Regions from separate parts of the Janthinobacterium sp. HH104 genome, predicted to be linked through region 2. Evidence: riboswitches for the same ligand, from Rfam matches in the RefSeq annotation. Region 2 holds a riboswitch; the other holds the start of a gene.
The links. Region 2 has a riboswitch for thiamine pyrophosphate ahead of thiC (phosphomethylpyrimidine synthase ThiC). Riboswitches for the same ligand answer to the same signal wherever they lie in the genome.
Positions count from the first base shown of each region.

Region 1: linked by a shared signal. The riboswitch ahead of JAB6_RS07710 (TonB-dependent siderophore receptor) and the one ahead of thiC (phosphomethylpyrimidine synthase ThiC) in region 2 are both predicted to bind thiamine pyrophosphate.

Region 1 is NZ_LRIB01000023.1:103,994-109,685, forward strand. Features, by position in the region: gene JAB6_RS07695 (Imm26 family immunity protein) at 1-164, opposite strand, end outside; gene JAB6_RS07700 (hypothetical protein) at 290-595, opposite strand; gene JAB6_RS07705 (iron-containing alcohol dehydrogenase) at 738-1,895, shown strand; TPP riboswitch at 1,962-2,059, shown strand; gene JAB6_RS07710 (TonB-dependent siderophore receptor) at 2,146-4,293, shown strand; gene JAB6_RS07715 (AAA family ATPase) at 4,290-4,838, opposite strand; gene pnuC (nicotinamide riboside transporter PnuC) at 4,838-5,449, opposite strand; gene JAB6_RS07725 (DUF2867 domain-containing protein) at 5,549-5,692, opposite strand, start outside.
Region 2 is NZ_LRIB01000058.1:158,717-164,408, forward strand. Features, by position in the region: gene JAB6_RS26865 (ANTAR domain-containing response regulator) at 1-32, opposite strand, end outside; gene thiE (thiamine phosphate synthase) at 111-722, opposite strand; gene JAB6_RS26875 (hydroxymethylpyrimidine/phosphomethylpyrimidine kinase) at 733-1,488, opposite strand; gene JAB6_RS26880 (thiazole synthase) at 1,497-2,288, opposite strand; gene thiS (sulfur carrier protein ThiS) at 2,304-2,516, opposite strand; gene thiC (phosphomethylpyrimidine synthase ThiC) at 2,528-4,441, opposite strand; TPP riboswitch at 4,521-4,636, opposite strand; gene JAB6_RS26895 (hypothetical protein) at 4,720-4,977, opposite strand; gene JAB6_RS26900 (response regulator) at 5,016-5,692, opposite strand, start outside.

The DNA of each region.
Region 1 (5,692 bases), on a different contig from region 2:
TCCAGCTCGTCCAGCGTGGGCAAGCTGTCGCGCTTCGGCCCGAACATATACGCCAACATGATGCGCCCGGCAGGCGCCCTGCGCGCCACCACGCCGACGGCATAACCGCCGCCCGGCAGGGGCACGGCAAACCAGCTGCCTTCTCGGTATGGTAATGATTTCATTTCTAAAAGCCCCCTGGAATACACCGGACAGCCGCGGCTGTCCGGCGTTAAATTTAATTAGGGGCACAGTCTACGCGAAGCGATGCGAAAGTGGCGCATGGTACGCTACAACAACAAACCAATAGTTACAATATTTTCTCGTCATAGTGATACTGGGCAACAATCGGCCCCGCCTTGAACAGCGCCTCCTTCATGGCCGTGTCCAGGCGCGCATCGCGGCGGCGCATCCATTCGAGCAGCATGGCCGCTTCCTTGCGGCTCGTGTCGCCCGCATGCGCGAGCACGCGGCGCAGTTCCGGGTCCGTGCACGCCTCGAAACGCTGGCTGTTCAAGTCCAGCGCCTGCAGCGCGGCGATGGTGGCGCCGATGGCGCGGTGCATGTCGAGCGCGGTGGCCGGCAGGCCGGATTCTTCCAGTGGGACGGTGGTCATGCGCATTCCTTTTCGCGTGGTGGTGACATCGGCTGCATTCTCCACCGCGCGGGCGAAAAGCTCAAGCGTCCACGACACGTTTCCACCCGTTCGGCCATAATCATGGCTCAGCAACAGCCTAAACCCCAGCGGCAGGAGCCCCATGTTCAATTTCGACTTTTACAATCCGACGCAAATCCTCTTCGGCCAGGGCCAGATCGCCGCCATCACGGCACTGATCCCGCCCCAGGCCAGAGTGCTCATGACGTATGGCGGCGGCAGCATCAAGCAGAACGGCGTCTACGATAAAGTCAAGGCGGCGCTGGCCGGCCATACGATGATCGAGTTTGCCGGCATCGAACCCAATCCCAGCTATGAAACGCTGATGCAGGCCGTGGCCCTCGTGAAAAGCGAGCGCATCGATTTCCTGCTGGCCGTCGGCGGCGGCTCCGTGGTCGATGGCACCAAGTTCATCGCCGCCGCCGCCCTGCATGAGGGTGAGGCGTGGGACATCCTGGCCAAGGGCGGCAAGATCGTCGAGGCCGCCCTGCCCTTCGGCACTGTCTTGACGTTACCGGCCACGGGGTCCGAAATGAATGGCTCGGCCGTGATCACGCGCAAGGCCACGCAGGAAAAACGCTCGTTCATGAGCCGCAAGGTGTATCCGAAATTCTCCGTGCTGGACCCGTCGAAAACGTTCACTTTGCCGCTGCGCCAGGTGGGCAATGGCGTCGTCGACGCGTTCGCGCATGTGATGGAGCAATACCTGACCTACCCTGTGAACGCCTCCGTGCAGGACCGCTTTGCCGAAGGCATCCTGCTGACCCTGATCGAGGAAGGCCCGAAGGCCCTGTCGCATCCGGATGACTACGACGTGCGCGCCAACGTGATGTGGAGCGCCACCCTGGCCTTGAACGGCCTGATCGGCGTGGGCGTGCCGCAGGACTGGTCCACGCACGCCATCGGCCACGAATTGACGGCCTTGTACGAGCTCGATCATGCGCAAACCTTGGCCATCATCCTGCCCAGCATGCTGCGCGTGCGCAAGCAAGCCAAGCGCGCCAAGCTGCTGCAGTACGCGGCCCGCGTCTGGGGCCTGGACGGCGGCGACGAAGATGGCCGCATCGAGGCGGCCATCGCGCGCACGGAATTCTTCTTCCGCCACATGGGCGTCAAGACGCGCCTGGCCGACTACGGCCTGAACCATGCGAGCGTGGATGCAGTCGTGTCCGCCCTGGAAGCGCACGGCATGACGGCGCTGGGCGAACAGCGTGAAGTCACGCCCGCCATCAGCCGCAAGGTGCTGGAACTGAGTTTGTAGTTTCAACCGACACTGTTGTAAAACGGTCAGCCAGCGGGACAGCTGGCCGTGCTTCATGCTAAGCTGTCGTTTCGCTAGGGGTCCTGGAGCAGTCATCCGGGTGAGAGATACCCTTCGTACCTGATCTGGATAATGCCAGCGAAGGAAAGCGCAAAGTACCTTCCCTCCTTTGATAGCTCCTGCGTTGGCGCCAGCCGAACAAGCAGCCTGCCGTGCTCTTTACAGAGACGGCTTGAACCACGAGCAATCTATGTCCACACCGAATTTATCCGTTTCTGTTTTGACCCTGGCGATCCTGCACGCGTTTGCCGCACCGGCCTTTGCCGCGAATGACGCCGCCGAAACCGCCGACCCGCAGGCCCAGAGCATGGCCGAAGTCGTCGTCACGGCCAGCAAGGCGCCGGCCGCCAAGCGCGCCTCCGTGGGCGGCTTTTCCGACGCGCCGCTGCTGCAGACGCCGGCGTCCGTCACCGTCATTTCGCAGAAAGACATGCAGGACTTACAGATCCGCAATCTCAGCGATGCCGTCAAGCTCGACGCCAGCATCAACGACGCCTACAACGCCGTCGGCTATGCGGAACAGTTTTCCATCCGCGGCTTCAAGCTCGACAACAATTCCAGCTACCGCAAGGATGGCGTGGCCATTCCTGGCGACACGCAAATTCCGCTGGAAAACAAGGAACGCATCGAAGTACTGAAGGGCCTGGCCGGCTTGCAGGCAGGCGTGGCCGCGCCGGGCGGCGTGATCGACTTCATCGTCAAGCGCCCCACCGCCGCACCGCTGCGCAGCGTCACCGTCGAAACGCGCGAGCGCGGCACCCTGTATGGCGCCGTCGACCTGGGCGGCCGCCTGGAAGACACGCGCTTCGGCTACCGGGTCAACGTGGCGACCGAGCGCCTGCGCTCCTACATCAAGGGCGCGGACGGCAACCGCAAGTTCATTTCCGGCGCCTTCGACTGGCAGATTTCGCCGCAAGCGCTGCTGCAGATCGATGCCGACTACCAGGACAAGGCGCAGGCGACGGCGCCCGGCTTCCAGCTGCTGAATAACACGACCTTGCCGACCGGCATCAGCGCCGACGCCATGCTCAACCTGCAGCCGTGGACGCGCCCCGTGGAAACCGTCACCAGCAATATCGGCCTGCGCTTCCAGTACGCGTTCAATGACGACTGGCGCGCCACCTTATCGGCCAACCAGCACTCGTTCAAGCGCGACGACTACACGGCCTTCCCTTACGGCTGCAGCGGGCAAGAGCTGTACCCCGGCTTTTGCGGCAATGGCGACTACGACGTGTATGACTACCGCAGCCTGGGCGAGACGAAAAAGCCGCTGAGCGCGCAAGCCATGATCCAGGGCAAGTTCGCCACCGGTCCCCTGCGCCATGAATTCACGGCCGGCGTCTCGACCTTCCGCCGCAAGGACCGCGCGGGCCTGTACGTGTACGACTGGGCTGGCGTAAGCAACATCTACCACCCGCAGATCGTCGACATGTCGACCGGTGTGCAAGGCCCCGTGCGCCTGGTGCGCAAGGACACGGAAAACTCCGTCTTCGTGCAGGATATCGTCAGCCTGGCGCCGAACTGGAAGCTGCATGGCGGCTTGCGCCATATCGACGTCGACGGCTACCAGTATGTACTGAAGGCCGACAAGGAAATCCGCGCCAAGCACGATTTCCTGCTCCCGAACGTCTCGCTCGTCTACACCCCGCTCGACAATATCTCCGTGTATGCGGCCTATTCGCAAGGCATGGAACATGGCGGCACGGCCGACCGCAAGGCGATGAATGCCAACGAGGAACTCACGCCCAGCCGCTCCAAGCAGATCGAACTTGGCGCGAAGATGGATGTGACGCCGGACTTCATGGTGGCGGCCAGCCTGTTCCAGATCCGCAAGGGCCTGGAATTCCAGAATGCCGCCGGCTACTTCGTGCGCGAAGGCCAGGCACAGCATCGTGGACTGGAATTGTCGGCCCAGGGCAAGGCATCGTCCAACCTGAGCTTGGGCGCCTCCGTGACGGCCCTGAACAGCCAGCAGTCAGGCACGGGCAATGCCGCCCTCGATGGCAAGCGCGTGCCCAACGTGCCGGCCTTCAAGGCAGCCGTGCATGCGGACTACGCCGTGCAACAGGTGGCGGGCTTGAGCGTCAATGGCAGCTGGGAGTTTGCTAGCAAGAAAGCGTTCGAGTACAACAACACGACCTTCGTGCCGTCGTACAACGTATTCAACCTGGGCGCCGCCTGGGCCACGCGCATCGCCGGCACGCACGCCGTGCTGCGCGCCAGCGTCAACAACGTGGCCGACAAGTTCTACTGGCGCGACGTGACGCCGGAATCAGACGGCTACCTGTATCCGGGCGCCAGCCGCACGTTTAAAGTGTCAGCGCAGTTCGACTTTTAATTGAGGGAAATGGCAGGCGCTGCAGCTAGCGCCTGCTGCAGCAAAGGCGCCGCCTGTTCCAGGCGCGCCTCCAGGCTGTCGTGCAGCGCGTGGTAGACGATGCCGCGCGCGTCGAGCTCGTCGAGCAGGTAGCGGTAGATCAGTTGGCGCACGGCTTCGGACTCGCGCTGCAAACCGTCGGCCACCCACGGGCTGTCGGGTGCCGTCACCAGGGTCAGATCGTACTGCGTGGCATCGGCCAGCGCCGCCAGCTGTGCATCGGCGCCATGGAAATAATGACGGCTGTAGACGACCGTCATCAGCGGCGTCGTGTCGCAAAACAGGAAGTTGCGCGCTTGCGCGGCGGCTGCCGCCTCGCGTTCGACTTGAGTGCGCGCAATGCCATACTGATCGGCCGCGACGGGCACCCTGCCCTGCGCTTCGACAAATTCTCGTAAATACTCGGGCACCCAGACGGTGCCGTAGCGCTCGGCCAGGGCAGCCGCCAAGGTCGACTTGCCCGACGATTCCGCGCCCAGGATCGCCACGCGCACACAGTGTCCCATCACTTGAGTACCATCGCATCGGGCGCGGACGGCGCCGACTTTCTCCACGCCAGCAAGCCAATGATGGCCATCACGACGAAGAACGCATACAGCACGGCCGTCAGGGTCAGGCCCTTGTGCAGGTACAGCCACACGTACAGCACGTCGACGATGATCCAGGCGATCCAGTTTTCCAGCTTCTTGCGCGACAGCAGGAATTGGCCCACCAGGCTGCCTGCCGTGAGGAAACCGTCCGCGTGCGGCACGTCCGTATCCGTCGTCGTCAGCAGCCAGGCGATCAGCAGGAAGCCGACCAGCCAGCCCGCGGCGCAGGCTAGCCAGCCGCGTCCATCAAGGCGCGTCACGGGCAAGGTCTTGCCGCCGCTGACCGGATGCAGCCACTGGTACCAGCCCCAGAACGAGACGCTGATGAACAGCAGTTGCAAGGCCATGTCGCCATACAGGCGCGACTCGAAAAACACGAAACCGTAGGCGGCCGAGGAAATGATGGCGAACAGCCACGCCCAGTGATTCTGGCGGATGTTCAGCGCAACGGTTGTCAGTGCCAGGACAAAGGAAATCAGTTCAAGCGGCGTGGTGGCAAAACCCAGCAGGAGAAGCGTATCGTTCATGGGAATCGTGATGAGGCTGGTGGTGCAGTATGCAATACCGGCCATGAATAAGCAAGATTGCCCGCAGCGTCAGCCCCGCCCCTGCCTTGTTCAACCGGCTCAGGCAAAGCCTCCCTTGACGGCGCGCGCCAGCGTACGCCGCACAACCAGCTTGTGAAATGGCCGGATCAGCAGGATGTAGCTACGCCCTATCCAGTTATGGCAATGCACGACTGTGGAAAAGGTGATGCTGCCATGCAGCCC
Region 2 (5,692 bases):
ATAAGGCGTTTCGCGGCGGCTGGCTGGCTCATGGGTGGGGGACCTCGGTAATGAATGATGTTCTTATTATATGCCGATTATTCGCCCAAACCAGCCTTGCACGCCACTGTTCATGCCGCAAACAATTGATTGAATTGCTGCACCGCAATATCCACATCGTCCGCCTGGTAGACACTGCTGATCGCCGCCACCATGTCGGCACCGCGCGCGGCCAGCGGAGCGGCGTTCTCCGGCGTCATGCCGCCGATCACCACGCAAGGCAAGGCGATCTCGCGTTTCGCCTGCAGCACGATGTCGAGCGGTGTCGTGACCGGATACTTTTTCACCAGCGATGGATAAAAGCCGCCGAAGGCCACATAGCTGGCGCCGCCCGCCTCCGCCGTTCGTGCCAATGCCATGTCGCCATAGCAGGAAGCGCCGACGATCTTGTCCTTGCCCAGGCGCGTGCGCACCTGTGCCACGGACGCATCCGTGCCGCCCACGTGCACGCCGTCCGCGTCGAGCTCTTCGCACAGCTCGATGAAGTCGTTGATGATGAAAGGCACGCCATACTTGCGGGCCAGGTCCAGCAAGGCGCCCGCCTGCTCGCGCCGCTGATCCGCTTCCGCGCTCTTGTGGCGGTATTGCAGGAAGGCCACGCCTTCCTGCAAGGCTTGCTCGCTCACGTCGAGCAGGCGGTCGGTGTCGTCCCAGTTCGGGGTGACCAGATACAGTCCACGCATGATATTTCCCTTATTGAATGAATCGTTGCGGCATCAGCTGGCCTGGCGCAATCGCATACGCGCCAGCCAGGGCCGCATGGCAATAGCATTGTGCGCCATCGAGCGCCTCTTGCATCGGCACGCCTTGCGCCAGGCGCGCCGCGATGGCGGACGCCAAAGTGCAGCCGCTGCCGTGAAATTCGCCGGGCAAGCGCGGCCAGCGCCACGCGTGCTCCCTGCCATCGGCGTCAAACCAGCGGTTGACGATCACCTCGCCTTCGCCATGGCCGCCCGTCACCAGCACGTTCCGGCAGCCTTGCGCAAGTAAATTGTCTGCGCCACCGAGGGCCAGCGCTTCCGGCCCGTTCGGTACGATGACGGTCGTCACCGGCAGCAAGGGCACCAGCGCCAGCACGGCATCGCCCCGGCTGAGCACGTCGCCATGGCCGCTGGCCAGCACGGGGTCGAGCACGACAGGCAAGTCCGGCCGAATCAGCCGCAATTGCGCGATCAGTTGCGCGATGACGGCCGCATTCGCGGCGCTGCCGGGAATGCCGATCTTCACGGCATCGATGCTGATCTTGTCGATCAGCGCCTGCGCCTGGCGGCGCAGCAATTCCGGCGCCACCGGCTCGACGCCAAAGACCCTGTCGTTGTCCTGCACCGTCAAGGCCGTGATGACGGGCAAGGCATGCGCGCCCTGCGCCGCAATGGCCACGATATCGGCGGCGATGCCGGCGCCGCCCGACGGATCAAGACCGGAAAACACGAGCACAGTGTGGCGCATCGGCATCGTCACGCCAGGCGGCCCGCCATCGGCGACGATGGCGACGCGGCAAATTTACGGGGCATGCGTCCCGCCAGAAACGCTTCGCGTCCGGCCCGCACGGCCAGCTTCATCGCGTGCGCCATGCGCACGGGGTCGCGCGCTCCGGCAATGGCCGTATTCATCAGCACGCCATCGCAGCCGAGTTCCATGGCAATGGCCGCATCCGACGCCGTACCCACGCCGGCATCGACGAGCACGGGCACTTTCGCCTGGTCGATGATCAGCGACAAATTCCACGGATTCAAAATGCCCATGCCCGAGCCGATCAGGGACGCGAGCGGCATGACGGCCACGCAGCCGATATCTTCCAGAATCTTCGCCTGGATCGGGTCGTCGCTGCAGTAGACCATCACGTCAAAGCCATCCTTGACCAGCGCCTCGGCCGCGATCAAGGTTTCCGGCATGTGCGGGAACAGGGTCTTCTCGTCACCGAGCACTTCGAGTTTCACCAGATTGCGTCCGCCCAGAAGCTCGCGCGCCAGTTGCAGGGTGTAGACAGCGTCCTTGGCGTTGTAGCAGCCGGCCGTGTTCGGCAAAATCGTGTACTGGTCCGGCGGCACGACATCGAGCAGGCTGGGCGCGTTCGGGTCCTGCCCGATATTCACGCGCCGGATCGCCACCGTGATGATCTGCGCCTCGGCCGCATCCGTCGCTTCGCGCGTCTGCGGTAAATCCTTGTACTTGCCGCTACCGACCAGCAAGCGCGATTGATACTGTTTGCCTGCGATGGTCAGCAGGTCGTTGTTATTACTGTTCATTGCTTTTTCCTTAGTTCAGCCGCCGCCGATGGCGCGGACTATTTCCACTTGATCCTGGGTTTGCAAGACCTGCCCCTGCCACGCCTTGCGCGGCACGACATTGCGGTTGACGGCCAGCGCCAGCGCCTGGTTTTCCAGCGACAGCGCGGCGATCAGTTGGTCCAGGGTTTGCCCCGGCGGCACCTGGTGCGGTGCGCCGTTGAGCGTGATGTTGATGAATGCAGGCATCACGCTCTCCCTCAGACTTTGCGGTACAGCTCGGCGCCGTTCTTGATGAATTCGATGGCCTTGATTTCCATGCCCTGCTTGAGCGCCTTGTCTTCCGCGATGCCCATGCCGGCCGCGTATTCGCGCACTTCCTGCGTGATCTTCATCGAGCAGAAATGGGGGCCGCACATGGAGCAGAAATGCGCCACCTTGGCCGAATCCTTGGGCAGGGTTTCATCGTGGAATTCACGCGCCTTGTCCGGGTCCAGGCCGATGTTGAACTGGTCATCCCAGCGGAATTCAAAGCGGGCTTTCGACAGCGCGTTGTCGCGGATTTGCACGCCCGGATGGCCCTTGGCCAGGTCGGCCGCGTGCGCCGCAATCTTGTACGTGATGATGCCGTCCTTGACGTCCGCCTTGTTGGGCAGGCCCAGGTGTTCCTTCGGCGTCACGTAGCACAACATGGCCGTGCCATACCAGCCGATCATGGCAGCGCCAATGCCGGACGTGATGTGGTCGTAGCCGGGCGCGATATCGGTCGTCAATGGCCCCAAGGTATAGAACGGCGCTTCGCCGCACTGTTCCAGCTGCAAGTCCATGTTTTCCTTGATCAGCTGCATCGGTACGTGGCCAGGCCCCTCGATCATCACTTGCACGTCGTGCTTCCAGGCGACTTGCGTCAGCTCACCCAGGGTTTTCAGTTCGCCCAGCTGCGCCTCGTCGTTGGCATCGTAGATGGAGCCGGGACGCAAGCCGTCGCCCAGCGAGAACGACACGTCGTACGCTTTCATGATTTCGCAAATCTCTTCGAAATGCGTGTACAGGAATGATTCCTGGTGGTGTGCCAGACACCATTTCGCCATGATGGAGCCGCCGCGCGAGACGATGCCCGTCAGGCGCTTGGCTGTCATCGGCACATAGCGCAGCAGCACGCCCGCGTGGATGGTGAAGTAATCGACGCCCTGCTCGGCCTGCTCGATCAGGGTGTCGCGGAAGATTTCCCAAGTTAAATCTTCGGCCTTGCCATTGACCTTTTCCAGTGCCTGGTAGATGGGCACGGTGCCGATCGGCACGGGGCTGTTGCGCACGATCCATTCGCGCGTCTCGTGGATGTGCTTGCCGGTCGACAGATCCATCACGTTATCGCCGCCCCAGCGGATGGCCCAGGTCATCTTTTCCACTTCCTCGCCGATCGACGAGGTGACGGCCGAGTTGCCAATATTCGCGTTGATTTTCACGAGGAAATTGCGGCCGATAATCATCGGCTCGACTTCCGGATGGTTGATGTTGGCGGGGATGATGGCGCGGCCGCGGGCAATTTCCTCGCGCACGAATTCCGGCGTGATCTCGGCCGGGATGCTGGCGCCAAACGACTGGCCCGGATGCTGGCGGCCCATCAGGTCGGCTAGGCGCTCGCCCATGGGACCGGACGCTTTCAGCTCACGCAAATATTCCTGGCGGCGCATGTTTTCGCGGATGGCCACGAATTCCATTTCCGGCGTGATGATGCCCTGGCGCGCGTAGTGCATTTGCGTCACGTTCTTGCCGGCGATGGCGCGGCGCGGCTTGCGGTGCAGGTTGAAACGCAGCTCGGCCAGCTTCGGGTCCGCCAGGCGGGCGATGCCGTAGTCGGAGGTCGGGCCCGGCAATTCTTCCGTATCGGCACGTTCGACGATCCACGGCAGGCGCGGCGTGTCGAGGCCCGAGCGGATGTCGATCTGCACGTCCGGGTCCGTGTACGGGCCGGAAGTGTCGTAGACGTAGATCGGCGGGTTCTTTTCGCCGCCGAACGACGCTTCCGTGTCGGACTGGCTGATCTCGCGCATGGGCACGCGGATGTCGGGGCGGCTGCCTTCAACATAGATCTTGCGCGAATTGGGCAGTGGCGCGATGGCGGCTTCGTCGACCGTGGCGGTGGCGGAGAGGAATTTCGGGTTGGCGTTCATTTTGGCTCCTTGGCTAGACTATTTTTAAGCCTGGAGCCAGCTAAGGAGGTTCGGCTGCGCGCACGCGGAAAAGCGGGGTGCGTTCATCCTAAAGCTTCCCTTCGCTGGCATTATCCAGATCAGGTTCGGAGGGTATTTCTCACCCGCGCTTGCACTGTGTTTCCACAGCGAAAGGCAGGACCCCTAGCGTTTGCCGCCTTGCGGCAGCGAGCCAATTATACGCGGTTCACGCCGCGCGGCCAGATGATTTCTTGCAGGTGTCGTCTTTGTACATCGCTCTACTTCTTCTTACCCCAGCGCCAGCTGGTCGGTTCACCCTTCAGCTGGCAGATGAAAATGAGCACGGCAACGATGGCCACTTCATAGACGATGTAGCCCACGAGCATGGTCTGCGGCGGGAACAGGAAAGCGCCGCAGGCGAACAGCGCCAGCGCGGCCAGGAACACCAGCCAGCCCTGCCACGTGATGGGCAAGCCCCAGCCCCAGCCATAGGTCTTGGCGGGGAACCAGTATTGCGGCGTTGATTTGTCAGTCATGATTTTTCCTGGTCAGTATCGATAGCACCCAGTATAAATCAGGCAATGCGATGGCGCTCCGTGACATCGAGGCCGATGCCGCGGTAGCCGATGAAGCGGCTGCCATTGTCGAACATCGGTTCGCCGCTCACTTGCAGGTACTGCGTGCTGCCGTCGAGATTGGCGCGGCTGTAGATGAAATCGAGAAACGGTTCGCGCGCGGCAATTTTTGCGTCGAGCAAGGCGCGCTCGGTGGCATTCCAGCGCTGCGGCTCTTGCTCGCTGCCGATGCCCAGCATTTCAGCCACGGGACCGGAAAAGCGCGTCAGGTTTCCCTGCGCATCCTGTTCCCAGTACCAGTCGGACGACAGTTCCGTGAAGCGCTGGAAGCGCGCTTCGCTTTCGCGCAGCTCCGCCGTGCGCTCTTCCACCATCTGCTCGAGCGACTTGTTGTATTCGGCCAGCTTCTGGTACAGCAGGCGCACTTCGAGCATGTTGTGGATGCGCGTCTTGACTTCCACCAGGTCGAACGGCTTGCTGACGAAGTCCTTGGCGCCCGCTTGCAGCGCGCGCAGCTTGTGGCCGGGCTGGGCCGTGATCACCAGCACGGGCAGATAGCTGCCCGCCTCGATGTCGCGCAAGCCTTCCATGACCTCGAAGCCATCCATTTCCGGCATCTGCAAGTCGAGCAGGATCAGGTCGTAGCGGTGCTGCTGGTGCAGCGCGCGCACGGCTT